Regions from separate parts of the Exiguobacterium sp. UBA7533 genome, predicted to be linked through region 4. Evidence: predicted binding sites of a transcription regulator. Region 4 holds the regulator's gene; each other region holds the start of a gene.

Region 1 (7,394 bases), on a different contig from region 4:
TTTAGTGGAATCGGTGCTGCTTCAAAGCGAGGCATACTCGTCAAAGGCGGAAATCATCTAGAATCGTTGCAACGAATCGATACCCTCGTCTTGGATAAAACAGGTACGTTGACGAAAGGGAATTTTGAAGTCGTCGCTATTCAAGCACATACGATGACGAAACAAGAGTTACTACAAGTAGCAGCTCGGGTGGAACGGCAATCGAATCATCCGATCGCGACTTCAATCGTCCGGGCGGTTGATGGCTTACCATCTAAAGATGGTGGCATTCACTTATCAGAAATAGCAGGGAAAGGCGTCAGTGGGGAGTACGATGGTCGACTGCTGCGTGCAGGAAATGCCGAGTGGTTAAAGGAACTGGGCTTTACACCTGATAAAGAAACCGAAACCGGTACCTATGTTCACATTACTCAGGACCAAGACTATCTGGGATGGATTCGAATTGCAGATCAACTGAAGACGACGACGATGGAAGCGATCATCCAATTGAAAAAGCGAGGCATCCGTCGAATCGTCATGCTGACAGGCGATCGGAAACAGACGGCAGAAGCAATCGGAAAACAGTTGGATCTCGATCACGTCATTGCGAACTTGTTGCCGCATCAAAAAGTCGAAGCGCTGGAAGAACTGATGAAGACAGCAAAAGGAAAAACAGCGTTCGTAGGGGATGGAATAAACGATGCCCCTGTCCTGACACGGGCGGATGTCGGAATCGCCATGGGCGGACTCGGGAGTGATGTGGCGATTGAAGCAGCGGATGTCGTTTTGATGACCGATGAGCCGAAACAGCTTGCCGATGCGATGGATGTTGCCAGAACGACGCGAAAGATCGTCTATCAAAACATCTATTTTGCCCTTGGAATCAAAGCAATCTTTTTGTTACTTGGAGCCTTTGGAATCGCAACGATGTGGGAAGCCGTCTTTGCTGATGTCGGTGTGACAGTGTTAGCGGTCCTGAATGCGACGCGTCTATTAAAGATACGTGCATGAACAAATATGCGATCATTTCCTCTTTTGAGGAGATGATCGCATATTTTTAGATTACCCGAGTGCGACATCGAGAATCATCATGACCGTAAAACCGACCATCAAACCAAGCGTTGCTAAATCGGATCCGTTCTCTGCTTGTGACTCCGGAATCAATTCTTCGACGACGACGAAAATCATCGCTCCGGCAGCAAACGATAACGCATACGGTAGAAGCGGTTGAACGAAGAAGACAGCCGCCGCACCGACCATCGCAGCAATCGGTTCGACGATTGCTGACAATTGACCGTAATGAAAGGCGCGCCGGCGCGACATCCCTTCACCGCGTAACGGAATCGATAACGCAGCACCTTCGGGCATGTTTTGAATGCCAATCCCGAGTGCGAGTGTCAAAGCCCCGGCGACGGTCGCTCCGTCCATATTCAAGGCAGCGGCACCAAAAGCGACACCGATCGCAAGACCTTCCGGAATGTTATGCAACGTGATCGCAAGAAACAGCAACGTCGTTTTCTTAAGTCCTGTTGAAGGACCTTCAGCTGTTTCAAGTGGTGCGGATAAGTGCAAATGCGGTGTGACGAAGTCAAGGAGACGGACGAAAAATCCACCCACAAGGAATCCAATTGCAGCAGGAATCCACGCGATGCCACCGTCCTGCTTCGTGAATTCGATCGCTGGGGCGAGCAAAGACCAGAATGAAGCGGCGATCATGACACCGGCTGCAAAACCAAGCATCATGTTCATGACGCGTTTTTCAATCGTTGTAAAGACGAAAACGAGTGCCGCACCAAGTGCGGTTAATCCCCAAGTCATCATACCGGCAAGTAATGCTTGCACGACGACGGGGAGGGAAGTGAACCAATCCAACATGACTATTCCTTCTTTCCGGGCACGATTTGAAGCGGCGATCTGTATGAAAGCTTACCCGTTTTCGATCCGAACGATTCGTGTGAAGGAGATTTCTACTGCAACACGACCACGCAGAAAGAGAACAGAACGTTCAGGCTCTAGCCGTTCAACAAAACCGACGACCGTCACGTAGCTACTTTCCTTATAATACGTGATTTCGAGTTCGTTTCCTTCTATTAAAGCCTCTTGAAGTAAAAAGTGCCACGATTCTTGCAGTTGTTCATCGATTTCAGGCAAGTCGAGCTGATGCATTTGGACATAATACTCCCGGAGCAATTGCAAGTGCTCCGGCATGAGAAAAGGGATCCACTTTAAATTCCCTCGATCACGATACGCTGTCATGAAGATCACCTCCTGGATGACCGCCAACGAAACGAAGCCGCCGTTTGGCGACGCTCGTATCGAGAAACGAGACAGCGAGACGAATCGTTCCTTTCCCGTAGCGGAGGTTAACGATGTCCATTGCTTTTAATAACCGCCGCCGCTTCCAGAGTCGCGTATTATCCTCGAACAAGGATAACTGTAAGGTGCCTTGATCGGCAGTTAGATGTCCCACTGCGACAGATAAAAAACGAACGGGTTCCCCGTCAAGCCAATTCGGTTCGAATAATTGTAAGACATGACGCAGAATGATTCGCTCATCGGATGTCGGATAAGGCAACCGGACTTGACGCGAGAAGCCACTTCGGACGACGTTTCGAGAATAGCGGACACCGATATGAACAGTCCAACCAACTTGATTCGAAAAGCGGCAACGTGCCGCAACATCCTGCACGAGTTCGTTGAGCACATTCCGGATACGTTCGAATTGATAATAGTCCTGCATCAAGGTCACACTGTGTCCAATCGTCCGTTGAGGGGCTTTCTCGAACAAATGGCGAGGGGCAAGCAGTGTCGGTGACGCGTCAAGACCCCAAGCGTGGTGCCATAGTTCGGCGCCGATGACACCGAAGCGTTCATGTAACTCTTCGACTGGGCGCATGGCAAGGTCACCAATCGTTTCAATCCCCATCATCTGCAGATGTTGTTCCATGCGGTGTCCGACTCCCCACATCTTCCGAATCGGAAAATCATGGAGACGTCGTGCGACATCAGCGTATCCACATTGTGCGATGCCTTCTTTTTTCCCGATTAAGTCAAGCGTCAGTTTCGCGATGACGTTATTTGGACCAATCCCGATGCGGACGTGAATGCCGGTCTGCTTCAGAATCGCTTCTTGAATCTTTTTGGCAGCTTGCAGATCGGAACCAAACAGGCGATCGGTTCCAGTCATGTCAATGAAACTTTCGTCAATCGAATAGACACGAATCGCTTCAGGTGGGGCAAATTGATGCAGGACATCTAAAACACGAATCGACGTTTTCATATAAGCGAGCATGCGCGGTTCGACGAGTTGAATCGTACGACGAATGGCGTAGGGTAATTGCTCGATTTCGTACAGTCGACCGGCTGTCTTGATTCCAAGCGCTTTTAAGGCGGGAGTAGCGGCGAGAATGACAGATCCGCTTCGTTTTAAATCGGAGACGACCGCAAGACGTGTCGTTAAGGGAGGGAGATTGCGATACTGGCATTCACAGCTGGCGTAGAAGGAAACACTGTCAACACAAAAAATACGTTTATTCTGTGGTAAAACGACGGAAGGAAACATTTGAATCACTCCTTTACATAAAAGAACATATGTTCTTGTTTTGATTTTCTTTGACTATAGCATGGTCTCAAAGTGTCTCAAAATAAAAAACTGTTGAAAAAAGAGGGAATTCGAACGATTGACCCTTATGCAAGAGGAGTTTGATACACTAAAGGAGAGAAAAAGGGGGAATTTCTATGAAAGAGATCGTTATCCGTTTACCAGAATTACCGAAAACGCTTCAAGCAGAGACGTTCGATCAAGTCGAAATCGACGATCCATATCTGAAAGGAGCACGTTATGAAAAGGAGTCGATGCCTGTCGAACTGACGGAGCGTATCGATGCCTATCAAGTATGTTTTCAAAATGTCTCGTTCGCGAACCTCACCTTTGACCGCGGTTCGTTCGAAGATATTCGTTTCGAGCAATGTGACTTAACAGGATGTCACTTCCAAGAAACCCGTTTTCACCGCGTGTCTTTCGTCGGATGCCGGATGACGGGTGTTCAGTTTGAAGATTGTACGCTTGATCATCTGACGATCGAAGAAGGACTCGCAGACTATGCCCAGTTCATTCGTAGTACTGTCCGTCATCAGCATTGGAGTGAAACGACGATGAAAGAAGCACAGTTCTTCGAAGTGAAACCGACCCATTGGAAACTCGAAGCGGTCCGGCTTACTGATAGCCAATGGATTGAAACACCATTAAAAGGTCTTGATCTCCGGCAGACGGAACTCTCTGGTATCACAATCGATCCGCGATTTTTACCGGGCGCAGTCATTACGGAAGAACAAGCAGTCGCCTTCGCTCGATTATTAGGATTGGTCATTCCATGAAAAAAGTCTCTTTTCGATGAATTTCGAAAAGAGACTTTTGATTTGTTCTTAAAATGACATCGTTTCGCCATCTTCCGGAATGAGGAAATGGGCAGAGAGGTGGAAAGCAGCTAAAAAGTCAGCAATCATGTCGCGCCGCAGGAGACAGTGATTGACGGACTCGAGGTGCGAGACGATGATCGTTGCTTCCGCTGCTGCTTCGTGTACGGCAAGGAGATCACGCTGCGACATCGTGATCGGTTCTCCCGTCAGGAACTGGGCAGCCCCACTGTTGACGACGATGATATCTGGTGTATGTTGTTCAATCGCATGTGCGACCTCGTCACACCAGATCGTATCACCTGCGATATAAAGCGTCGGTTCGTCCGGATGCGTGAGGACGAGTCCGGAGACATGTCCCATTCGTTCACCGATTTCACCGACACCATGCTGTCCACCTGTTCGATGGACCTGGATATCACCGATCGTCACACCGGAATCGAAGGAAGAGACGTTCGTGAAGCCGGCTTCTCGGATTTGCCGTGCGTCTTCTTCTTGCTGCGCATAGAATGGCAAATGCTTGGGTAGAAATTGTTTTGCAGCATCATCGAAATGATCCGCGTGCAGATGCGTGACGAAGACAGCGTCAGGATCGAGCAGTGTCTTAACATCGACCGGTAAGTCGACGAGTGGATTGGCGACGGCATTCGGCGTTTGACCGAAAGGAGGTAAACTGCCTTTTTCGCCGAGAAACGGATCAATCAGTAAAACTTGATTGGCATACATGACGACAAGCGTCGCATTACGAATTTGTTGAATATCCATTAGGTTCATCCTCTCTCAATGACTCGGATTGATTATTCCCCGTCTGGCATTCAATGAATCCTATCGTAAGCGTTTCTCCATCGCCATGACGTCGACGTATTCGCCGTTCAAGCGACCTTGTTCCTTAAATGTCCCAACAATCCGGAATCCGGAACGGATGTAGAGCTTTTGTCCGATTTTATTGAACGGGAAGGTAAAGAGAATCAGCTTATGCATCTGATGATCGCGCGCATGTTGTTCGGCAGTTTCTAACAACTGTGTCCCGATCCCTTGTCCGCGATGTGTTCGAGTAATGTAGACGGAAATCTCACCAACTGTCGCATAGACAGGACGCGGGTTATACGGATCAAGAGAAATGAAGCCGAGGACACCTGTCTCATCTTCTGCGACATATCCAGCGTAGCGATGCGTACGCTCTGCATACCACTGGGTCATGAACGATAAATCTTTTCGATCCGTCTCAAGCGTTGCGATTCGGTCTTCGATGCCTTCATTATAAATGGATAGAACGGCGGGTAAATCATGTTCCGTTACAGGACGAATATGCATGTTGCTCACTCCCCAATCGCTTTTCCCTCATTATATCTGTTACGTGTCGATGTAGTGATATGTTTGTGAGATAAGAAAAAGCGCCGATTCTCCTTATATAGAAGAAATCAACGCTTTTGTCGTTCTTAAGAGACCGTGGATGTCTCGTTCTCGTAAATTGGAACCCAGCCATCCGTCGTGACGAAAATTCGAACAGCGACGACTTTCCGATCCTCTTGGAGCGTAAAGTAGTGGCGTGTATTGACAGGAACAGAAATCAAATCACCAGGATTGAGTTCGATGTTATAGTAGCCGACTTCTTCGTCTTTGATCGCGAAGACGCCGTGACCGCTTACGATGAAACGGACTTCATCATCCGTGTGATGATGTTCTTTCTGGAAGTTGACGAGCAACTCGTCAAGGTTCGGTGTCGTATCCGAAAGTGAAATGATATCAGCTGTCTGATATCCACGACGTTCTGATACGTCTTTGATTTCTGGAGCGAACGTATCGAGAATCGTTTGTTTGTCGGCATCCGTCAGTGTGAAGTTCTCGACGAGAGGTGCTGGTAGTTTTGAGACGTCCCATTGTTCGTAAAGAACGCCGCGCGATGCGAGGAAGTCAGCGACTTCCGTTTGATCCGTATACCGTGTGTTTGTTTCTTGGAATAAGACTGTTGCCATGAGATGATTCCTCCTTTTAATAGATAGATTGACGGCATGATTGCAACGTCAACGTATAGTTGAATAAAAACTCGAAGGCTTCGAGGTGTTTCTTTGCTTCAAAGGCGGTCGGTGCCCAGACCGTGATTCCGTGATTGCGAATCAGGACGGCACCGCTGTCCGCTGTGACATATGGCGCAAAAGCAGCAGCGAGTGTCGGGATGTCCGCGTGATTCGGAATGATCGGCACCGTGACCGTCGCATCTTCTTCCCAGTGACCGAGTGCCTTGATGATTTCTTGACCGGAGAAGGTGATACTTCCCTGATCGCCATATAACTCCGAAATCACATTGTTCGCAATCGTATGGACATGCAGGGAACATCCGGCGTTCGTTCGGTTGAACACTTCGACATGGAGCAATGTCTCAGCAGAAGGGCGCCCGGATTGCTCGCCGATCAATTGACCGGTCGCATCGACATGAACGAAGTCGTCAGGAGTCGTCTGCCGCTTATCTTTCCCACTTGCCGTCACAAGAAATTCAATCGGAATACCGGACGTCCGAATGGCGAGGTTACCACTCGTACCAGGGAACCAATCGCGCGCTGCAAGTTCTTGTTTGATGGCGCGTAGTTCTTCATACCGTCGCATGAATGTCATATCGTCACCTCCGATCGTGCTAAATCATGAACGATATCGTGGAACGTCTCAAAAGGTGTATAGGCGATATCATTTTCTTCACACAACGTGATCAGATAATCACGGGCATAGACACGATCCGCTTGTTTTGCGAGTTCGAAGTCCGTCACTGAGTCACCGATGACGATGATGACGTCATCGTCTTTGCATAATGTACGGGCAACGGATGTTTTACAACATCCGCATCCATTCGTGCAATGGGCATCGCAGGCGTGTGGCCAATCGATGTGGACGAATGGACCACTGAAATCGGCAATGTTACAGTAAATCTGCTCTTGCTCGAGGAACGGTGCTAAGATCGGTTCGACGAAAAAGTCCATTCCACCGCTAACAATCGAAAAATGGAT
Region 2 (7,394 bases), on a different contig from region 4:
TTCAAGAAGTTGCGCCGAGTATGCTTATAACGCTTGTGGACTGAGGTGAACACCGTGCGTGACTGAAATCGTACCAGTCTTCGTATCCGCTTCGACCTCAATTTTTGGTGAGCGACCGCGACCTGATACGAAATGGAGCTTCCGGTTGACGATCTCTTTTTGATCCCGAATCAATTCCATATCGTCCAAGTTGCAGTTGAGACCACCGAAGTTCGTCTCAAGTTCTCCGTAGACTTCAGCGCCATGCGGCAACATCAAGGCGATGCTTCCAGCAAGTGACGACGCTTTGACTTTCGCATTTTGCGCCGTCTTCAGCTCGCAACGTACGTTTCCGTTCGCCGTTTTCAATTCTGAACGTTCGAAGACACCAGTCGTGATGATTTGACCGTTGGCTGTCTTCGCTTTCAAGACTTTCAACTCCGACTCTTCGATTTCGATCGAGCCGTTCGCTGTCGATACTTTGACATCTTCACTGAAGAGGTCACGGACGTTGACCCGACCGTTCGCCGTCATCAGTTGAGCGGACGTCGTATCGAGTGACGATAACGAAATCTCACCGTTCAACGTCTGTAAGACGAATGACTCGTAATGACGGCGTGGTACTTTCAGGTGGACCGTCGCTCGAACACTCTTATCCTTCAAACGAATTGAGAGTGTATTCGCCGACACTGCGTGCTGAACAGCAGCTTGTAGTTGCTCAAGCGCCTGTTCTTCCGTCACCTGTTGGCGGCGGAGCGGACGTCCTGTCACCGTCAATTCGCATTCTTCGAGATCACTCGGTTCAACGACCAAGTTCGCATTGAACAGATCGACGTGAACCGTCTCACCGCTGAACGGGAATTGTTTGACGTAGGTGACGTTCGGACCGGACGCCTGATTAAGCGAAAGATCACTGTCCTTGATCCGGCTGACGAGATTATCGAACGCTGACATGACTTTCGTCGTCAGTGAATCGACAGAATACTGGTCGACCCGATCATATTGTTCTGGTTCATCGACGTACTTATGTTCACTGGCAGAAGTTGCACGTTCGTCGATCGCTTCGAGCCGCTCGAGTTTATCGAGTGCCTCATCAATCGTTAACTTTCCTTCTTTGACTTGCTCCAATATCAATTGACGCATATCTTGCTTCATGAACCGTTCCCTCCTATTCTTGAACCTCAAACGTGTGTTACATGATACTTTCGTTTAAGTTCCCTTAGTTCCTTCCTACGAATCCTCATCCACAAAAGTTTCACGATTCAATTCGTGCCGCGTCGCGTTCAAGGACAGGCGCGAGGTATCGTCCCGTATAAGATGCTTCAACTTCAGCGATCTGTTCCGGTGTCCCGGCAGCAACGATCGTTCCGCCACCGTCGCCCCCTTCAGGTCCGAGATCAATCAAGTAGTCGGCCGTCTTGATGACATCCAAGTTGTGTTCGATGACGAGCACCGTATCACCATTGTCGACGAGACGTTGTAAGACTTTCAACAGACGCGCGATATCATGGACGTGGAGTCCCGTCGTCGGCTCATCTAGAATATAGATCGTCTTCCCGGTCGAGCGTTTATGCAACTCGGACGCCAGTTTAACACGTTGTGCTTCCCCGCCGGACAGTTCTGTCGCGGGTTGACCGAGACGCATGTACGTCAGACCGACGTCAGCGATCGTCTGCAGTTTCCGCGTGATTTTCGGAATGTTCTCGAAGAAGGCGAGTGCATCTTCAACCGTCATCTCAAGCACGTCGGCAATCGTTTTGCCTTTATATTTCACTTCGAGTGTTTCGCGGTTATAACGTTTACCGTGACAGACTTCACACGGAACATAGACGTCCGGTAAGAAGTGCATCTCGATCTTGATGATCCCGTCGCCACGACACGCTTCACAGCGTCCACCCTTGATGTTGAAACTGAAACGTCCTTTTTTGTAACCACGGAGTTTCGCTTCGTTCGTCGAAGCAAAGACGTCCCGAATATCATCGAAGACACCCGTATACGTTGCAGGGTTCGAACGCGGTGTCCGACCGATTGGTGACTGATCGATATCGATGACCTTATCGATTTGATCCAGACCGGTGATCCCTTTATGGGCGCCTGGTTTTTCCTTCGCCCGGTTCATCTCGTGGGCGATCGTCTTATAGAGAATTTCATTGATCAACGTCGATTTACCAGAACCGGATACTCCGGTGACGGCGACGAACAGCCCCAGCGGAATGTCGACATCGACGTTCTTCAAGTTGTTTTCCGATGCTTTGTGGATATGAAGCATCCGACCGTCTGGCTCTTTGCGTGTCGACGGAACAGGAATGAACTTCTTCCCGGACAAATATTGACCAGTCAACGAGTTCGCATCCTGCATCAACTCTTCCGGTTTTCCGGCTGCCGTAACGAATCCACCGTGATCGCCGGCACCAGGTCCGATATCGATCAAGTAGTCGGCTGCCATCATCGTATCTTCATCGTGTTCGACGACGATCAGCGTATTGCCGAGATCACGCATCGCCTTCAGCGTATTGATCAGACGATCATTATCGCGTTGGTGTAAGCCGATCGATGGTTCATCCAGAACGTAGAGGACGCCCGTCAGACGCGAACCGATTTGTGTCGCAAGACGAATCCGTTGCGCTTCCCCACCGGATAATGTCCCCGCTGCGCGTGAGATCGTCAGGTAATCGAGACCGACGTTCTCAAGGAACGACGCCCGTTCATGAATCTCACGGACGATCATCCGCGAAATCGTCTGATCCTTCTCACTTAATTTCTCCGGTAGTTCGTCGAAGAACATGACCGCTTGTTTAACAGACATCTTCGTCACTTCACCGATATGGTGATCGGATACTTTAACGGCGAGCGATTCCCGTTTCAAGCGATGTCCTTTACACGTCGGACACGCCTTCTTCGCCATGTAGCCTTCCATCTGTTCCCGGATATAATCAGACGACGTCTCCTTGAAGCGACGTTGTAAGTTATTGAGAACTCCTTCGAAGTAGAGGTTCGTATTTCGGACCATCCCGAAGTCATTCTCATAACGGAAGTGAATCTCTTCCTTCGTGTTTCCGTTCAAGATCGTTTCGCGGTGTTCTTCTGACAATTGTTCGAACGGTGTATCCATATCGATTTTAAAGTGGTCACAGACCGCTTTGAGCAATTGTGGATAATACTGCGAGCTCGTTGGTTCCCACGCCACGATTGCCCCTTCGTTCAATGACTTATCGGGATGCGGCACGACGAGATCAACATCGACCTCAAGCTTCGTTCCGAGACCATCACATGACGTACAAGCACCAAACGGTGAGTTGAACGAGAACATCCGTGGTTCGAGTTCGCCGATTGAGAAGCCACAAATTGGACAAGCATGATGTTCACTGAACAACAATTCGTTGCCGTCCATTGTATCGACGATGACCCGACCATCCGCGAGGCGAAGTGCAGTCTCAAGTGAGTCCGCAAGACGGGCTTCGACGTCTGGTCGCACGACGACACGGTCGACGACGACTTCGATCGAGTGTTTCTTGTTTTTCTCAAGCGTGATCTCTTCAGCGAGATCCATCGTCTCTCCGTTGACACGGACGCGGACGAAACCTTCCTTCTTCAAATCGTCGAGCACCTTGACGTGCGTTCCTTTTCGTCCGGAAACGATTGGCGCGAGGATTTGCAGACGCGTCCGCTCCGGTAACTCCATCACTTGGTCGACCATCTGACTAATCGTCTGGCTCGAAATCTCGATTCCGTGATTCGGACAAATCGGTTTACCAATTCGTGCGTACAATAGACGCAAATAATCATAGATTTCTGTGACCGTTCCGACCGTCGAACGTGGGTTTTTACTCGTCGTCTTCTGGTCGATTGAAATTGCTGGACTCAGTCCTTCGATCGTGTCGACATCCGGTTTATCCATCTGTCCGAGGAACTGACGGGCATAGGCTGATAAACTTTCGACATAACGTCGTTGTCCTTCCGCGTAAATCGTGTCGAAGGCAAGCGACGATTTCCCTGACCCAGACAAGCCCGTCAAGACGACGAGCTGATCGCGGGGGATTTCGACATCGATGTTTTGTAGATTATTGACGCGAGCGCCTTTGATGATAATCTGATTCTTCTTTTCTCCCAACTTAGGCACCTGCTTTCAATTCTAATATGAGGTCGCGGAGCTCAGCAGCTCGTTCGAACTGCATGTCTTTCGCCGCTTGACGCATCTCTTGGTCGAGCTGCTCAAGCAACGTTTCGCGCTCCGGTTTTTTGAGTTTGTTGAACTTCTCGAGTTTTTCGACGGTGTCGTCGCTCTCGATCGTCGTACTGATGACACCACGGACATCCTTTTTGATCGTCTGCGGCGTGATGCCATGTTCTTCATTGAACGCCATCTGGATTGCGCGACGGCGTTCCGTCTCATCGATTGCGCGTTGCATCGAATCGGTGACTTTATCAGCAAACAAGATGACGTGTCCTTCCGAGTTCCGAGCCGCCCGACCAATCGTTTGAATCAGCGAACGGTCCGAGCGAAGGAACCCTTCCTTATCGGCATCAAGAATCGTCACGAGTGAGACTTCCGGAATATCGAGTCCTTCTCGTAACAAGTTGATCCCGACAAGGACATCGTATTTTCCGAGCCTCAAGTCACGGATGATTTCAATCCGTTCCAGGGTCTTGATCTCCGAGTGCATGTAGTTGACCTTGACGCCATTCTCTTTCAAGTAATCGGTCAAATCTTCTGCCATCTTCTTCGTCAGTGTCGTGACGAGAACACGTTCGTTCTTCGCGACCCGGTCACGGATGTTATCCATCAAGTAATCGATTTGTCCTGTGATCGGATGAATCTCGATCGTTGGATCAACGAGACCGGTCGGACGGATGATTTGCTCGACCATCTCTTTCGAATGTTCGAGTTCATACGGTCCTGGTGTCGCCGAGATATAGATCGCCTGACTGACTTTTTCCTCGAACTCCTCGAACCGTAACGGACGGTTGTCTTTTGCCGACGGAAGACGGAAACCGTGATCGACGAGGACTTGTTTCCGTGCCTGGTCCCCGTTATACATCCCGCGAATTTGTGGCAATGTGACGTGTGACTCATCGGCAACGAGTAAAAAGTCCTTCGGGAAGTAATCGAGCAATGTATACGGTGTTGCCCCTTCCGGCATCAAGTTCAAGTGACGCGAGTAGTTCTCGATTCCGGAACAATAGCCCATCTCACGCATCATCTCAAGATCGTAGTTCGTCCGTTGTTCGAGCCGTTGCGCTTCAAGCAACTGATTGTCTTCACGTAACTTCGCAAGCTGCACTTCAAGTTCCTTCTCGATGTTCGCGATCGCTTTCTGTAGACGGGTATCCCCCGTCACGAAGTGGGACGCCGGGAAGATCGAGATGTGCTCGCGGTCCGCGACGATCTCACCTGTCAGCGGATCCATGTCACGGATCCGTTCGATCTCGTCACCGAAGAACTCAATCCGGACACACTGTTCGTCGCGTGACGCCGGGAAAATTTCAACAACGTCTCCGCGGACGCGGAACCGTCCGCGCTGGAAGTCGATGTCGTTACGCTCATACTGAATGTCGATTAGACGACGGAGCATCTCGTTTCGCCCCATCTCATTGCCGACACGCAGTGATAAGACGTGGTTGTTGTACTCTTCCGGATTACCGAGACCATAGATACACGAAACGGACGCGACGATCAAGACGTCTTCTCGTTCAAACAGGGCGGACGTTGCCGAGTGACGCAACTTATCGATCTCATCGTTGATCGAAGAGTCCTTCTCAATGAACGTATCCGTCGACGGAACGTACGCTTCCGGTTGGTAATAATCATAAAAACTAACGAAGTATTCGACCGCATTATTTGGGAAGAATTCCTTGAACTCCGAGTAGAGTTGTCCCGCTAGTGTTTTGTTATGGGCAAGGACGAGTGTCGGTTTCTTGATTTCCTTGATGACGTTCGAGACCGTGAACGTCTTCCCGGTACCGGTCGCCCCAAGCAACGTCTGATGTCGTTCGCCTTGTTTTAGCCCAGTCACCAATTTTTCGATCGCCGTCGGCTGATCACCGCCTGGTTCAAATGGTGAAACGAGTTCAAAATCCATCGTTTGCTTCCCCCTCATCACGTTAAAAAATCTATTTCTATTGTACCACTTTACGAACAAACATTCGATTATGAAGTGCTCCTTTTAGGAAGTTACCCTTTTTTTCGAAAATGCAAAAGTTTCTTTTTGCTTCGAGTGTTGGGCATCAATTTTTTTGCTCACAAAAAAATCCCCATCACGAATGTTGCGTGACAGGGATCGGCTTCTTAATGGAGGGATCGCACCTTCGTCCGACCGTGGACCGGTTCGTTGACGAAGAGGATACCGAGCTCATGATGATCTTGTTCATAAAAGGCACGTTGCGCAAAACGGATGTCGCCGTTATGGTTCATGACTTCAAGACGCAGATACGGTTTGTGTTTTTGGATGGCTTCATAGAACGATGCTTCCGAGTCGACCTTTTCACCGTTGACCTTATAGATGGCTTCACCTGGAATCAAGCCCATCTCAGCAGCCGGTTTATCGGGAAGTGTTCCAAGGATGACGGCACCACGTGTTCCATTGAGGAACAACGGCGTTTGCGCCCGGTTCAAGCGTTTGACCCGCTGGTGCAACAAAATGTGCAGGACGAGCAACAAGACGATTCCGTAGAGCCATTCAGCTTGACCAGTCACGTACGCAAGAACCGTCAATAAAACTGCAACAAGACTCGTGATCAAACGTCCTTGAACGAGCGGACGCATCAATTCTTTCGGCAGCTTACCTGTAAAAAGGAAACTGAAACCGATCGGTAACCAGAGAACGACCGGAACGAGTTCCGGGAAGCTGTAGCGTGGCCACCAGGCTTCAAGCACGTCGCCCGGAACGAAAACAAGTAGAGGTAACAGCCAAAGCTTATTTGCCGACAGCCCACCGATGAAGCGACCACGCTTCGAAACGACGAGTGACGGTGACAGGCGTCGCTTTCCGCGCCACCAGACGAGTAGACATTCCGCGACGAGCGTCAACGTCGCAAGCAATAAAATCATCTTTGGCTCAACCGCTCGAACCGGATCAAGACGTGAATCTATCACGAACCAGCCGGTCAGTCCAAGCAAGACGATCGGCCAGAGTGGCAGGTTCAAACGAACGACACCAATCAACAGCAGGACGCTCGAAAGTCCAAGCAACAGTAGAGCGTACTGCGGTGTCACTGTCAATCCGAGCCATCCGCTGACGACGGACAAGACGAGACCGACGAGTAGGCCTGGTAAAAGTGTTTCGAGGACATCGCTTCGTTTACCGTATGTCCGGGAGCGAAACAGTCCGCGTTCCCGTTTGACACGCCGGATGCCGATGACCCAACTGACAAGGAGTGCTAACCACAAGGTCGGACTGGCGATGAGACTAATCGCG
Region 3 (7,394 bases), on a different contig from region 4:
ACCGAAGGCGGAGAACTGCGAGTTTTTCGAGACGGCGCAAGAGGCATTGCTCGCTTCCTATCGACCGTGTCGGCGGTGTCATCCGCTCGCTTATCCAGGCGATCACGGTACGGTTCAACGTTTGATCGAAGCAGTCGAGGCAGAACCAGATAAACGGTTCAAAGAAGCTGATTTCCGAGCACTTGGTTTGGACGAATCAACAGCACGGCGCCAGTTCAAGAAACGGTTCGGGATGACGTTCGTTGCCTATGCTCGGGCACGGCGGATGGGGTTAGCGATGAAAGAGATTCGGACTGGGAAGCCGGTCATCGAAGGGCAGTTAGCAGGAGGCTATGAATCAAGCAGTGGTTTTCGTGAAGCGTCAGCACGGATGCTTGGGGAAGCACCGTCTCGTTTTGACGGACAGGTCTTGCGCGCGAAATGGCTCGATACACCGCTCGGTTCGATGCTTGCGATTGCGGATGAACAACACTTGCATCTCCTTGAATTCGTCGATCGACGGGGACTTGAGCGAGAAATTGAACAATTGCGTCAAAAAGCGCGTGCTGTCATCGTGCCTGGGGAGTCACTCGTCTTTAAACAGATTGAAGGGAAGCTCCGTCGTTACTTCAAAGGAGAACCGGTCTTGTTTCAGACGCCACTGATGCGGTACGGAACGCCCTTTCAACGCCGCGTCTGGGAAGAACTTGAACGGATTCCGAGTGGCGAGACGATCTCGTATCAAGAACTGGCAATCCGAATTGGTCAACCAACCGCCGTCCGCGCTGTCGCACGAGCAAACGGAGCAAATCAACTAGCAATCATCATTCCATGTCATCGGGTCATTCGAACGAACGGGGATTTAGGTGGATACGCTGGGGGACTTGCACGCAAGGAAACATTGCTCAAACTGGAGCGTACACGGAAGGGACTAGATATAGGATGAGTTTGATTAAAGATGTGTTTTCACCGAGTTGGCTCGATGAATTAGAAGAAGCGGTCGACGTACCAGACTTTCGCAGACGAGTCGAACGCAAGGACTGGGACGAGCTTGCGTTTAAACAACGCGTCCGTCGTGTTGCGGAGACGCTAGAATCCGTCCTGCCACCGTTTCCGGACTCGGTGCCGGAGCTAGAGCGACTCGCACCGCAGTTTACCGGACTACCGGGAATTGTTTTTCCCGAGTATGTCGAACGGACAGCAACACTCGTTGACTGGAAGCTTGCGTTAGAGACACTCGTTAAATTGACGCCGTATTCGACGTCTGAGTTCGCTGTCCGGCGTTTTCTACTCGCTGATCAAGAGCGTTATCTCGAGCAAGCACTCATGTGGGCAACATCAGACGATGAACATGTTCGGCGCTTAGCGTCGGAAGGGACACGACCGCGTCTGCCATGGGGACAAGCGATTCCGAGTCTGATTGCTGATCCGCGACCGGCGTTACCGGTTCTTGACGCGTTACTACAGGATCCGTCACTCTACGTCCGAAAAAGTGTCGCCAATCACTTGAACGATATTTCAAAGACACATCCGGAATATCTGATTGAGCGGATCGAACGTCATTTAGGAACAGATCCGAACACGGACTGGATTTTGCGCCACGCCTCCCGGACGTTACTCAAACGCGGAAATCCAGAAGTCTTACAATTGTTCGGTCACGTTACGCAAGGTGAGGTCGAGATTACAAATTTAGTCGTCTCGCCGGTTACGATTGGCGGAGAGCTCGACTTCTCGTTCACCGTGACGAGTTCTGTTCCACAACGTTTACGCTTGGAGTACGCGATCGATTACGTCAAACAACGCAGAACGAGTCGGAAGGTGTTTCAACTGCGGGAGCGGGAAGTTAAAGGTGTCTTACAAGTCGAAAGACGCCAATCGTTTCGGAACATGACGACGCGTGTCCATTATCCTGGTACACACACATTGACGATTTTGATTAATGGAGAGGCTTACGCGACAGCAACGTTTGAGGTCGAGGAGGAGAGCTGAATGCAAGGACGGCATCCGGATTTTAAAACGTCACGATTATTTGTCGAAGCAACGGATGAAGAATCGGGTTGTAAGTGGACGTTGCATACGATACGTGAGAAAACGATCATCGGAACGATTATCTTCACTTGGAATGCATCCACCGGAACCTTACGTTACACGACGACTGATGAGGACGATCGGCACGGGTACATCACAGAAGCCTTGACGTCGATTTTGTCTTATCTCGCACGGACGTTATTACTGACGCGTGTTTATAGTGAAGCGGGCAGTGACACGGTCTGGCGTCGGAACGGATTTCAGTTGCAGGCGAATCGATATGCACGCGAACTTCATCATTAAAGCCCCGTCTGCTGAGCAGAACAGGGCTTATTTGTGATTAGACCGTTGTTTTCGACCAGTTGAAATGTTCGCAAATCGCTTCAGCGCTTTCACGCGCACTTAACTGTTCCGTATCAAGAAAGAGGTAATTGACGTCCGGCAATTCGCCTGGTAGCGAGCGTGTCCGGTATCCGTCCGCCGTCTCGCGTAAGTCTTGTTCAGAAGCAGCGAGGTCGCGCTTCGTCACTTTGTGCGTCAATCGGTTTTCGGTCGTGTTCCGGTGCAGACGGGTCGCGACCGGCGCATCCAGTTCAACGATATAGACGTCAGCACCTGCTTGTTCGAACAACTCAACCGTTTCTTCGATGAACTCGAGACCACCACCTTCGACGCCGAATAGACAGAGGAATGTAAACAGGACACCTTCAAGCGAACTGTTCGCCATTTCCTTGAACATCTCGCGCCGAATCGTATCTTTTAAGCGGTGATGGGCGGGTTCAGAGAAATCAAAGTAAGGCAATAACAAGTCGATCGTCTGGTGGTTATGGAAGACTTTCATCTCCGTCAACCGTTCGATTTCCTGACCAATCGTCATCTTTCCGACTGCTTGGGGACCAAGTAACAAGACAAATTTCATGGACGAACCTCATTTCCTTTTTCTGCTAAGAATAGCACATTCCGATGAGTGACATCACTAGAACGTTTGTTCGTAATTTGGTATAATTCAGGTATGAAGTCCCGTCGTGTCCTTGTCTGAAGGAGGACAACTATGCAAGAGCAATGGAAGGCCGTCATCGGCTATGTAGGTATATATGAAGTCTCGTCACTTGGTCGCGTAAGGTCGCTTGATCGGACAATCGTGACGTGTCGCGGCGTCCGACAACGCCGAAAAGGTGTCTTGCTCCGACCGCGGCTCAATCGGGAAGGATATCGGAAAGTCACGCTCTATCAACGGGGGCGAGGAGAACGAGTGCAGGTCGGTCTACTCGTTGCGCAAGCTTTTCTGACGTTCGACGTTACGGAAGCGCGACTCGTCCGACGTAACGGTAAACGAGCTGACGATCAGTTATCGAATTTAGACGTTCTGCCTTCGATCGATCAGCAGTATACCGAACTACTTGGTGAGTTTGATCTCTTATTAGAACAACATGTGACACTGTCATCATTCCAGATTCGAGCGATTCGCGCCCAATATGAAAAAGGGAAGACGATTCGTCAACTGGCGGAGCAGTATCAGGTGACTGAGAACCGGATTCGCAATATCATCGATAAAAAGGAAGCACGTTATATCGGCTGAGAATAGAGGAAAAGAGCGCTTGCCAGGAATGGCAGGCGCTCTTTTTGTTAAGACGACGATTCGCTCGAGCGAACGGTCTGTTGCAACGAACTGATCCGTGACTCGAGTACCGCGCTATGTGTCTTCAATTCCGTTTGCTGAATGACGTGGTGTTGCATTTGATCCCCGAGTACTTGGCTATAGGACGAGAGCTCTGACATCAACTTTTGGACAGATTGTAGATGCTGTTGCATATTCGACTGGACTTCTGCGACGATTTGACGTTGGTGTTCAACGGTCCCCAGTGTCGTCTCGATCGTCGTCGCTTCAGTCAGCATCTGTTGCAAGTGCTCTGTTGCCGTCTCGAGCTGTTGTGACGTCGAGAGAAACCGTTCCGTCATCTGCGAGAGCGCTTGTTCGACTTGATTGAGCCCTGTCGTCCACGTCTGATTGACCTGACGGATGTGGTCCGTACTCGTCCGGATATCGATGGCTAGTTTTTCGACTTCCTTGGCCACGACCGTGAAGCCACGACCGGCTTCGCCAGCACGAGTTGCCTCGATTAGCGCATTTAGCGATAGGCGGCGCGTCTCTTCAGCGACACGCTGGATGTGGGAAATCGAGGTCTCCATCTGCTGCTGTAGATGTGAGGTCTGTTGCAAGATTTGCTCTGTCGTCGCGGATTGTTCCTTCAGCAAGTAGCTTTCTTGTTGTAATGTCCCAAGTGTCGTGTGATTCGTCTGAACAGTCTGTTGAAAACGAGTTACGGCACGTTGGCTGTTCAGAAGTGTCGTTTGCATTTCGCTTAACGCATCGTGTCCTTGGGCAGTCAAACGTGTGGAGGCGATGATCGTCTGATTCATCTGCGTCGATTGCGAAAGTAAGGAACCGGCGACTTCATCGACGGCATGCACCGATTCATCCATCGCGGATAAGTGCGATGAAAAGTGGGGCTGGACGGATTCAAGTTCCTGACTGGCTTGTTGCATTTCGGCCGTCAAATCCCCAATCTGTTGCATCAATTGATTGTATTGAAACGTCAGCTGTTGTAACTCAAAGGTCGTCGTCTTAAGTGTTAACGGACGATACGATCGCTTCGCATGGGCTTCTTCAATCTGTAGAGCGAGTTTCGATAACGGTGCTAGTTGTCGTTGAATTCGCCAGCGGATCAAGAGGCTGATGCTGACAAGTGTGATCACGCTCACCCAGATGAGTGTCCAAGCTAAATCTCGAGCAGGAGCGATTAATTTATCGCGATCGGTCGTCAGCAAGATGACGTCATCAAGTTCCGGAATCGTCATCGCGACAAGAAACTGGTCTTGATTTGAAAAGGCATATGTACGAGCTGTTTTTAAATGCTGTAGTAGTTGTTTCCGTTTTGCTGGGTCGAGTGTCAACGGTCGGAACGCCTCACTCGTGTTCAGGCTCTGAAAGCGAGTCGTGTAGTCATCACGTGATAAGTCGGTTCGCTGTTGCTGTTGCAATCGTTTAATGGCACGCGTACGGTCTGTTGCGTCATTCGGATATGCGAGAAACGTTGCCCGGACGTTCACGTCAAACATCGTTAATTCGCGCATCAGCCGTTCCTCAGTCGCTGCGACGGATTGTTGGTACGACGCGTAAACACTCAGACCACTGATCACGATCAGTCCGATGGCGACGATCGGAATCAGCCATCCATTTAATTGTTGTGCCAGTAATCGTTTTTTCTTTGGCATAAAACATCTCCTCCCGTATTCCTATCGGGAGGAGATAGCTCAACATGTATGAAGGCGTTGTACGACTTGTGTAAAGGTCTTGTGAATCTAGTTCACGTAAATCGGAAGGACAGTCGCAAGATGTGTCATAAGTGCTTGTGTCTCTTCTTTTGGTTCAGACGTGACATAAATGATCAATGCAGCAGCAACGATGACAAAGATGGCAATGACAAGAATGATGAAGAACGGCATCTTACTTTTTCGTTTTTCGGCTTGACGGTCCATGAAAGATTCCCCCTTAATAATGTATACGATAGATATATTTAAGGGATTCCCTGTTCATTACTTTAAAAACACGACAACTGTCCGGTAATGAAAAAAATACTGCCTTGTCTGACGAGAGCGTTGGACAAGACAGTATATTACGTTCAACTAAGGAGAGACCAGACGTCATATCGCTCAAAATCAGCCAAAATATTTGGCGCAATCAACTGACGGATCATTTCTTCGTCCGCCCAGAGATAAGCGTCGTGTTCTGCGGATAACTGAACGCTCGTCTGGTTCGTCGAGCAGACGTACATCAACAAAATGATTTGCCGATCGGGATGCGTTAGGAAGCTAGAGGCATAGAGTAGACGTTCTGGCGTAACCGTCAACTGTGTCTCTTCTTTTATCTCGCGAACAAGGCTGTCGAGCGGCAGTTCACCGAAGTCGATCTTTCCACCTGGACATTCCCATGTTCCGCCGCCGAAGTCAGCGACAGCCCGGCGGACGATCAAGAGACGTTGCTCGTGAATGATGATGCCTTTGACGGCAGGGACGATCGCCGTCATCTGACGGGACTCCGCGATAACACGACGGGATCGGTTCCTTCTGTTTCAATCAGGTACTGATCGCACAGATAGATCCCGCTTGCGTCGGCAAGTCCGAAGGCACGGCTCGTGCCTTCTTCCGTAAAGGATTGCACGAGGTGGGCGGCTTCGCCCCACGTCTCGTAATGCACACAGACGACCGCGTCTTTCAGCAGGGCAAGACCAGGCAAGCGAAGACGTCGATTGTCGCGTTGGTCGATCTCCGGAATCACACAACGTTCGGGTGAAACGAGGGCACCGGCAGAAAAGCCAGCGACCGGAACACCGTTTACGAAACGCGACTGGATGATGTCACCAATCGGTGTCGCGACCAAGTATTGCTGATACAATTCGGTCTCGCCACCGGAGAGGATGACCCCTTGACATTGCTGTAGTTGCGCAAGCTGTTCATCCGTTGGCGCGTCAGACAGTGGTAGATGGACGAAGGACGCAATACCCTCTTCCTGCAACGCTTCCGTATAGATCGAGGCGTAGGTCACCCAGTCCTTACCAGTACGTGGGACATACAGAATCGCGACCGGACCACCATTTGTTAATGCAGCAAACCGTTTTCGCAAATTCGGTGTAAATGGAGGACCGCCTCCAAATAAGAATAAATGAGTACGCATGAAGTCATCCCTCCAACTATGTATTAGAAAAAGTATAGCAGAAATCAATCAATTGGAAATATGTTGGTAGAATGATTGTCTGCGGAACCACGTGTGATGTTGTTTCCGTTCTTGAAAGAGAACGAATAGTACGAAGGTGATGACGAGACCGCGTCCAATCCATGGTAAGACGAGAAGACCGTAGTTCATCGCAGCGAACAGCTGGAGCAAGAAGCGGCGCTTACTCGGATCCCGCAGATACGTGAGCAGTGGGAGTTGCTGGTGCGTTTTCTTGAATAGTCGCAGATGAAGGAAGGGTCGCTTTCGATGAGACGGCTTCGGTAAGGCACCGTTCAACTCAAGGACGGTTGTTGATAAACTCGACTGTCGTTTCATCGACAACAGAATGTCCTCCGTTAATCCGTCCTCACGTCGTGACCAGTGCCGGACATGGAGAGATCCGAACAGTAACACACCCAGTGCGACAACGAAGAGAACAGGGTGCGGTTGAAGCCAAAGCAGGAGCAACAGGGAGATGCGTCCTGCTGCCAGGAAGAGATGACCGCTCCATTTCCGCAAGAATTGTTGCCCAGATAACCGGTATGTCCAGAAGCTAAAGAACGGTTGGAGTAAAGAAAGCACGAGACTAGTCAGCAGTACGGTGATACTGGAT
Region 4 (7,394 bases):
AACTTCGATATGGCGAAGGAACTTGCTGAACTCGAGGATATTGAAGTTGATACGGTCGTCATTAATGATGACATCGCGATCAAAAAGGAAGAGGATCGTCGTGGGGTCGCAGGAACTGTCTTCGTCCATAAGATTGCCGGTGCTGCAGCGGCAGAAGGAAAATCACTAAGTGAAGTCAAAGCAGTTGCGGAAAAAGTCATCAAGGGCGTTCGTTCGATTGGAATGGCACTCTCACCATGTTACATGCCGGAGAGCGGCAAGCCAGGCTTTGAGTTGCATGATGACGAGATGGAGATCGGAATCGGGATCCACGGTGAAAAAGGACTTGAACGAAAAGCAGTCGCTTCCGTTGATGCGATCGTCAAAGAGTTGCTCGATCGTTTGACGAAAGAAGTACCAGACAAAAAAGTCGCCGTCATGGTGAATGGGATGGGCGGAACACCAGAATCCGAACTGTACATCACGTATAAATATGTCGCGGAAGAACTTGAGGCGCATGGTTACGAGATTGCCCGCTCATTCGTTGGAAACTATATGACATCGCTTGAGATGCACGGGTTCTCAATCACGCTCTTACCAGTGGATGATGAACTGCTCGGATATCTCGATGCAGAAACGAAAGCGATTGGATTCTAATTCAAATAAACGGGGTGTAAAAACATGAAGTTGACGACGGAACAGTTGCAAAGCGCGCTCCTCAAAGCAGCGGAACAGATCGAACAGCATAAGGATGAATTGACGGACCTTGACCGGGAAATTGGTGATGGAGATCATGGAATTAACATGTCGCGTGGCTTCCAAGCAGTCCAGAAGACGCTAGAAGAACACGGCGAATATGAGGATTTAGGAGCTTTATCCAAAGAAGTCGGGATGACGCTGATCAAAACGATTGGTGGGGCATCCGGTCCTTTATACGGGACAGCATTCGTTAAGTTCGCCGGTGCATTCAAAGGGAAAACAGAAGTCGAAGGTGCGGATCTTGCAGACGCTTTCCGCGAAGCGACGGAAGGGATCAAATCGCGTGGGAAATCGGAATTCGGTCAAAAGACGATGGTCGATATCTGGACACCGTTCCAAGAAGCGCTCTCGCAAGAAGGGGACTTGAAAGCGGTAATCGATCAAGCACTTGCTGATACAAAAGCGCGTATCGCAACGAAAGGGCGCGCGTCCTACTTCGGTGAAGCGACGGAAGGCGTACAGGACCCAGGTAGTTTATCGAGTGCTTTGCTACTCGGCGAAATCGCGGAGGTGCTTCATGGTTAATCTTGTACTTGTTTCTCATAGTGAAAAACTCGCGGCTGGGCTGAAAGAACTGTTGGCAGAGATGGCACCAGATACGCCAGTCTTAGTAGCAGCCGGTCTTGAAGATGGTAGCATTGGAACAGACGCGACACGAATCGAAGAAACACTGAATACACTAGACGACGATGGAGTCGTCTTAACGGATATTGGTTCTGCGACGATGAACACGGAACTAGCACTTGAATTATACAGTGGCGAACGGACGGTACGTTTTATCGACGCACCACTCGTCGAAGGTGCTTTTCTAGCAGCTGTTTTAAGTGGACAGTCGAAATCCGTCGATGAGATTGAAGACGGATTAAAAAATGAGTTTGGCAAATGAGTAATAAATCCCCCATCGCGAATAGGCGAGGGGGATTTATTTCAATTACTTCTATTCAGATTAAAACTTAGTAGAGAGTCTCATGAATCAAAACGACCGGAGCCACTCTTCTAACCACTCTTTCGGTAAGCAAACTGTAGCTAAATCAAGTGTTTGTAATGCATCCAAAGAATACGTGTTATAAAGATAGAGATCCCATTGTGCATCGATATCGTTTACTACTTCAGTCGCTTGTTCACTTAATGGATAAGTTCCACGTCCGTCAGTTGCAAGATGATAATAATCATTATGGTAGACATTGATCATATACCGGTAACACCAATCTGCCAGTTTTTCATGCGTGATGTTGCCATCAAGCGCGAACTGAATGTATTCTTTTAGCTGTTGATCAGAATAAATGGTATTCATGAGGCACCTCACGCTATATTTTCTATAAGATATCAAAAACCCGGTCCCTCTGTAAAAGGGATCGGGTTATTAATTAACTTATTTCGATGGTTTAAAGACCATTGTCGCTTCCACTGCTTTTTGCCATCCAGCATAGCGTTGTTCACGATCGTCTTCTTTCATCTCTGGTTTAAACTGATGATCGAGCTTCCATTGTTGTTTGATTTCCGCTTTATCTTTCCAGTAACCGACGGCTAATCCAGCAAGATATGCTGCACCGAGTGCTGTCGTTTCGTTGATTTCTGGACGATCGACAGGAACGCCGAGGATGTCCGATTGGAACTGCATCAAGAAGTTATTGGCTACAGCACCACCGTCGACACGAAGTGTTTTCAGTTCGATTCCAGAATCTTGTTCCATCGCTGTCAACACGTCGCGTGTTTGATAAGCGAGTGATTCAAGCGTTGCCCGAACGAAGTGCTCCTTATCTGTTCCGCGTGTTAATCCGAAGATCGCCCCACGAACATCTGAATCCCAATACGGTGCACCAAGACCGACAAAAGCAGGAACGACGTAAACACCGTCTGTTGAATCGACTTTCGTTGCATAGCCTTCTGAATCTTTCGCGTGTTTCAACATACGGAGTCCATCGCGGAGCCACTGGATTGCAGAACCGGCGACGAAGATAGAGCCTTCGAGCGCATATTCGACTTTTCCATCAACGCCCCAAGCAATTGTCGTCAAGAGTCCGTGGTCAGAAGAAACAGCTTTCTCACCTGTGTTCATGAGCATGAAACAACCTGTTCCGTATGTGTTCTTTCCTTCACCTTCTTCAAAACACGTTTGACCAAAGAGTGCAGCTTGTTGGTCACCAGCGATCCCAGCGATTGGCACTTCGTAACCGAAGAAGTGATATGGTACCGTCTTGTCGTAGACTTCACTCGATTGACGAACTTCTGGTAACATTGATGCAGGAACACCGAGGATATCGAGCAACTCTTCATCCCATTTTTGCTCATAGATGTTGTACATCAATGTCCGTGAAGCGTTCGTGTAATCCGTGATATGCGTTTTTCCACCAGACAGTTTCCAAACGAGCCACGTATCAATCGTACCGAAGAGTAATTCACCGTTCTCTGCTTGCTCACGTGCGCCTTCGACATTGTCGAGAATCCATTTGACTTTCGTACCAGAGAAGTAGGCATCAATCAAAAGTCCTGTTTTATCACGGAACTTCTGATTCAAACCTTGTTCTTTTAAGTCGTCACAGATACCAGACGTTTGACGTGATTGCCAAACGAGCGCGTGATAAACCGGTTTACCTGTTTCTTTGTTCCAGACCACTGTCGTTTCACGTTGGTTCGTGATTCCGATTCCGGCGATTTGCTCAGGTTTGATATCTGCTGTTCCGAGTGCTTCAGCCATAACAGCAAGAATCGAACCCCAGATTTCGTTTGCATCGTGCTCGACCCAGCCTGGTTGCGGGAAGTATTGCTTGAATTCCCGTTGTGCCGAGTTGACGATTTTCCCGTCGTGATCGAAGATGATCGCACGTGAGCTTGTCGTACCTTGGTCGAGTGCTAGGATATACTTGTTTTCCATTTCGAAATCCCCCTTGAGCGGTATGTGTTTGTGAAACGTGATCTTAGTAGATCAATTGATAGATGAACACGGCAAGCGCTCCGCCGATGATTGGACCAACAACTGGAATCCATGAGTAGCCCCAGTCAGATGACCCTTTATTCGGAATCGGTAAGATAGCATGTGCGATACGCGGTCCAAGGTCACGGGCCGGGTTGATGGCATATCCTGTTGTACCACCAAGTGATAGACCGATGACGACGACGAGTAAACCGACGATAAGTGGTTTTAAGCCGTCACCGAATGTCGTTAAACCGAGCGCCAAGATACCGAAGACGAGAACGAATGTCCCGATGATTTCAGAAATCAAGTTCGACGGCGTATGGCGAATCGCTGGACCTGTTGCGAACACACCGAGTTTTGCAGCTTGATCATCAGTCGCTTCAAAATGTTTCATGTAATGAAGCCAAACGAGAATGGCGCCGATGAAAGCTCCGACAAGTTGTCCGGCAATATAGACAGGAACGTCTGCCCACGGTAAATCAGAGTTTAAAGCAAGTGCAATTGTTAAAGCAGGGTTCAAGTGCGCTCCACTCTCAGCAGCGACGAATGCTCCTGTCATGACGGCAAGACCCCAAGCGAACGTGATGACAATCCATCCGCTGTTTTCGGACTTCGTCTTTCTCAAGACGACACCGGCGACGACACCATCCCCGAGCAGAATGAGGATCATCGTACCGATCATTTCCAATACAAAGTTATTCATGCAAAAACCCTCCCTTTGGATTAAAGCAAATAATGGTCTTTCTACTTTAAATTACTCCGATTTGATAACGTTTTCAATACATATAATTGAAATATAGGAATGGAAATTTTTTATTTTAATGTTTAAAGATACGAAAAATTGGATAAGAAAACACCTCGTCTTGCCTGCAAGCAAGCAAAAGAGGTGTTAACGACGACGCTTTTTTCTTTTTTTAGGTCGAAACCAACTACTGGAATAATCTAGTAGGATATGAATTGTACTCGCCACCATGATACCAATGACAAAAGCGGGTAGGGAAGCGAACCAGGAATCGATGGTCTCTGACGCGATGACTTGAAAATACAAGCTGAGAAATAATAAGGGAATCACAAGTGCAGCACTATAAAGGAGTCGGATGACATCCCCAATGATCAATCCGTGTGACCAGATCGAGCGGTGGGGCATGATCTTCACATAAGGCATCCACAGGACTCGAAATGGTCCAAAGCGATAATACGGTTCTGACTTTAAATCGAGGTCAGGTGACAACCAAAGCGTACCGACAGCGATACCGATGGCAGTTGGTAACCAATCCGTTTGTTGCGTTGCGACCGAATACGCAACGTAACCCGTCAGTGCGACGGTATTGACGGTATCATGTACATTTCCTGAAGGCATGAAAAAAGACCAGTCGTAACTGGTCCCTCCGTCAATGAATCGTCCGATACACGCCGATTACCTTACCAAGAATGGAGACATTATCGAAATACATCGGATCCATCGAGTCATTTTCTGGTTGTAGACGTACCTGTTGATCTTCTAAGAAGAACCGTTTCACCGTCGCTTCGCTATCTTCGGTCATAGCTACGACGATTTCTCCGTTTTCTGCTGTGTTTTGTTGGCGTACGATGACGCGATCGCCGTCAAGAATACCTGCGTTAATCATTGATTCACCATCGATCGTCAACATGAAGACCGTTTCGTTTCCTACATAATGTGCAGGGAGCGGGAACTGTTCTTCGATGTTTTCAATCGCTGTAATCGGAAGACCAGCTGTGACTTTCCCGATGACGGGAACATGAACGATGGCTTCCGTGATTTCTTCAGGCTTATCAAGCAATATCTCAATCGCACGTGGTTTCGTCGGGTCACGGCGAATCATTCCCCGTTTCTCGAGTCGATCCAAATGACCGTGTACCGTCGAGCTAGACGCGAGTCCGACTGCTTCTCCGATTTCACGAACTGATGGTGGATACCCCTTCAGTTTCACTTCAGAGACGATGTAGTCGAGAATCTCTTGTTGGCGCTTAGACATTTTCCGCATACGAATTGCCACCTCTTTCTGGATTGAAGTTTGAAATGTAAGAATATATGTTTCTAAATTCACTATAACATAGAACAAATGAGCGTACAAACAATTGTTCGACATTTTGTGTTGACCGAACACGGGTTCTGTGTTTATTATGAATTATGCGAACAATTGTTCCGCGAACGTTTATTCTAACTCATTCATTTCATATTTGGAGGGATTCATGATGATTCATACGATTCGTACTCATGCTTTTTCTATTCTCTTCTATGCATTAAGTATTGCCTTCGTGATCTTTTTACTCACACCACGCCCAGATGAAAAGGTAGCACAATTGATGACGGCTTCCGTTACGGTCGATGAGAACGCTACAGTCGAACAAATTGCTGAAGTCTACAATGACGGTTCGATGTCAGATGAGGAATACGTCAACTGGTTGATCAAAAATAATGATGTTGAGACAAAACATGTCATCTCAAAAAGCAAAATCGTTGTACCAATCGCACAACAATGACAAAATGGAAAAGTTGTGAAAGAACGAACAGGGATGTGAGGTACGATGAAGGTCGTGATTTATTGTCGAGTATCGACCGAAAAAGAAGCACAAGATAGTTCGATTGAACGCCAACGGATGGAGCTTTCGAAGGTTGCGTCTCAAAAGGGGTTTGATGTCGTAGATATCGTCTCTGAAAAAGAGAGTGGATATGATGTTGATCGGGAAGGGATGCTAACAGTTCTTGATTATGTGACACGCGATACGGTAGATGCGGTCCTCGTGACGGATGATACACGGATTGGTCGAGGGAATGCAAAAATCGCTATTTTGCATACATTCAAAAAACATGGGGTCCGCTTGATGACGCTTGATTCAGATGGAGAATATCAACTTGCGGATGCAGAAGCGATGGTCCTTGAGATCGTCTCACTCGTGGAAGAATACCAACGGAAACTGCATAATGCAAAAATCGCCCGTGGCATGCGACGAGCAGTCGAACAAGGTTTTCGCCCGGAACGAAATCTCAATCGCCAAGGAGAGAACGCAGGACGTAGTCGAAAAGACGTACCGATCGAAGAAATTGTACGTCTTCGAGAACTCGGATTGACGTTTTCTGATATCGCCATCACCTTGCGGGGGATGGGGCATGATATTTCAAAAGCAACGGTCAATCGTCGATATCTTGAATACCGCGAACTGACACCTAGCCCGGAATGAGAAGCAAGTAACCCGTCGACTGACGCGGTTAACTTGCTTTTTTTTATAAGCTCTTTTACAGTAAGAATACAATTGAACTACTCAAGTTTGAGTCATAAAGAAAGAGGGATTCCATGTTATCACAAGAACAATTAGATCGGATTAATGCATTAGCGAATAAATCAAAAGTTGAGCCGTTATCGGAAGCGGAAACGGCAGAGCAAAAAGAATTACGTGCAGCGTATCTCGCAGCATTCCGTGGATCGTTCAAAAACCAACTCATGGGTATGAAAATCGTCGATGAAGAGGGAACGGACGTAACACCTGAGAAATTGAAACAAGCACAAGAAGAAGAACGGAATAAACAATAATCGTTCGTTTCTTTTATAGAAAAAAGAGGTCTCGCGTCAAGCGGACCTCTTTTTTGTTTAAAGCGAGTATCTTTTTTGTTTAGAGTGAGTAGATGAGGAAACATTGTACGATAGCAATACATCTTAATAGCGATCTTTCATGGATTCATGCATCCTGTATGAGTCGATAGAACGGCTATAGATAG

The links. The regulator LexA, encoded in region 4, represses DNA repair genes until DNA is damaged. The targets are predictions, from matches to a motif close to CGAACATATGTTCG.
Positions count from the first base shown of each region.
Region 1: a site for LexA is predicted at 3,564-3,577, ahead of B2U10_RS05435 (DNA polymerase thumb domain-containing protein). Genes of this name have one in related genera too.
Region 2: a site for LexA is predicted at 6,113-6,126, ahead of uvrB (excinuclease ABC subunit UvrB). Genes of this name have one in related genera too.
Region 3: a site for LexA is predicted at 2,986-2,999, ahead of B2U10_RS04905 (NUMOD4 domain-containing protein). Genes of this name have one in related genera too.

Region 1 is NZ_DLMP01000002.1:259,901-267,294, forward strand. It holds gene B2U10_RS05420 (heavy metal translocating P-type ATPase) at 1-990, shown strand, start outside; gene B2U10_RS05425 (ZIP family metal transporter) at 1,042-1,854, opposite strand; gene B2U10_RS05430 (YolD-like family protein) at 1,906-2,235, opposite strand; gene B2U10_RS05435 (DNA polymerase thumb domain-containing protein) at 2,219-3,541, opposite strand; gene B2U10_RS05440 (pentapeptide repeat-containing protein) at 3,718-4,356, shown strand; gene B2U10_RS05445 (MBL fold metallo-hydrolase) at 4,405-5,160, opposite strand; gene B2U10_RS05450 (arsinothricin resistance N-acetyltransferase ArsN1 family A) at 5,221-5,709, opposite strand; gene B2U10_RS05455 (1,2-dihydroxy-3-keto-5-methylthiopentene dioxygenase) at 5,835-6,371, opposite strand; gene B2U10_RS05460 (methylthioribulose 1-phosphate dehydratase) at 6,388-7,008, opposite strand; gene B2U10_RS05465 (2-hydroxy-3-keto-5-methylthiopentenyl-1-phosphate phosphatase) at 7,005-7,394, opposite strand, start outside.
Region 2 is NZ_DLMP01000001.1:642,465-649,858, forward strand. It holds gene B2U10_RS03235 (DUF4097 family beta strand repeat-containing protein) at 25-1,134, opposite strand; gene uvrA (excinuclease ABC subunit UvrA) at 1,235-4,090, opposite strand; gene uvrB (excinuclease ABC subunit UvrB) at 4,092-6,059, opposite strand; gene B2U10_RS03250 (PDZ domain-containing protein) at 6,266-7,394, opposite strand, start outside.
Region 3 is NZ_DLMP01000002.1:151,696-159,089, forward strand. It holds gene B2U10_RS04885 (bifunctional transcriptional activator/DNA repair enzyme AdaA) at 1-925, shown strand, start outside; gene B2U10_RS04890 (DNA alkylation repair protein) at 922-1,968, shown strand; gene B2U10_RS04895 (GNAT family N-acetyltransferase) at 1,969-2,310, shown strand; gene B2U10_RS04900 (AAA family ATPase) at 2,348-2,926, opposite strand; gene B2U10_RS04905 (NUMOD4 domain-containing protein) at 3,059-3,586, shown strand; gene B2U10_RS04910 (methyl-accepting chemotaxis protein) at 3,634-5,283, opposite strand; gene B2U10_RS04915 (hypothetical protein) at 5,371-5,547, opposite strand; gene B2U10_RS04920 (NUDIX hydrolase) at 5,691-6,095, opposite strand; gene B2U10_RS04925 (Type 1 glutamine amidotransferase-like domain-containing protein) at 6,092-6,742, opposite strand; gene B2U10_RS04930 (ABC transporter permease) at 6,791-7,394, opposite strand, start outside.
Region 4 is NZ_DLMP01000003.1:6,362-13,755, reverse strand. It holds gene dhaK (dihydroxyacetone kinase subunit DhaK) at 1-636, shown strand, start outside; gene dhaL (dihydroxyacetone kinase subunit DhaL) at 661-1,263, shown strand; gene dhaM (dihydroxyacetone kinase phosphoryl donor subunit DhaM) at 1,256-1,624, shown strand; gene B2U10_RS05595 (hypothetical protein) at 1,712-2,032, opposite strand; gene glpK (glycerol kinase GlpK) at 2,111-3,613, opposite strand; gene B2U10_RS05585 (MIP/aquaporin family protein) at 3,657-4,358, opposite strand; gene B2U10_RS05580 (metal-binding protein) at 4,545-5,015, opposite strand; gene lexA (transcriptional repressor LexA) at 5,047-5,661, opposite strand; gene yneA (cell division suppressor protein YneA) at 5,873-6,160, shown strand; gene B2U10_RS05565 (YneB family resolvase-like protein) at 6,206-6,859, shown strand; gene B2U10_RS05560 (DUF896 domain-containing protein) at 6,973-7,209, shown strand.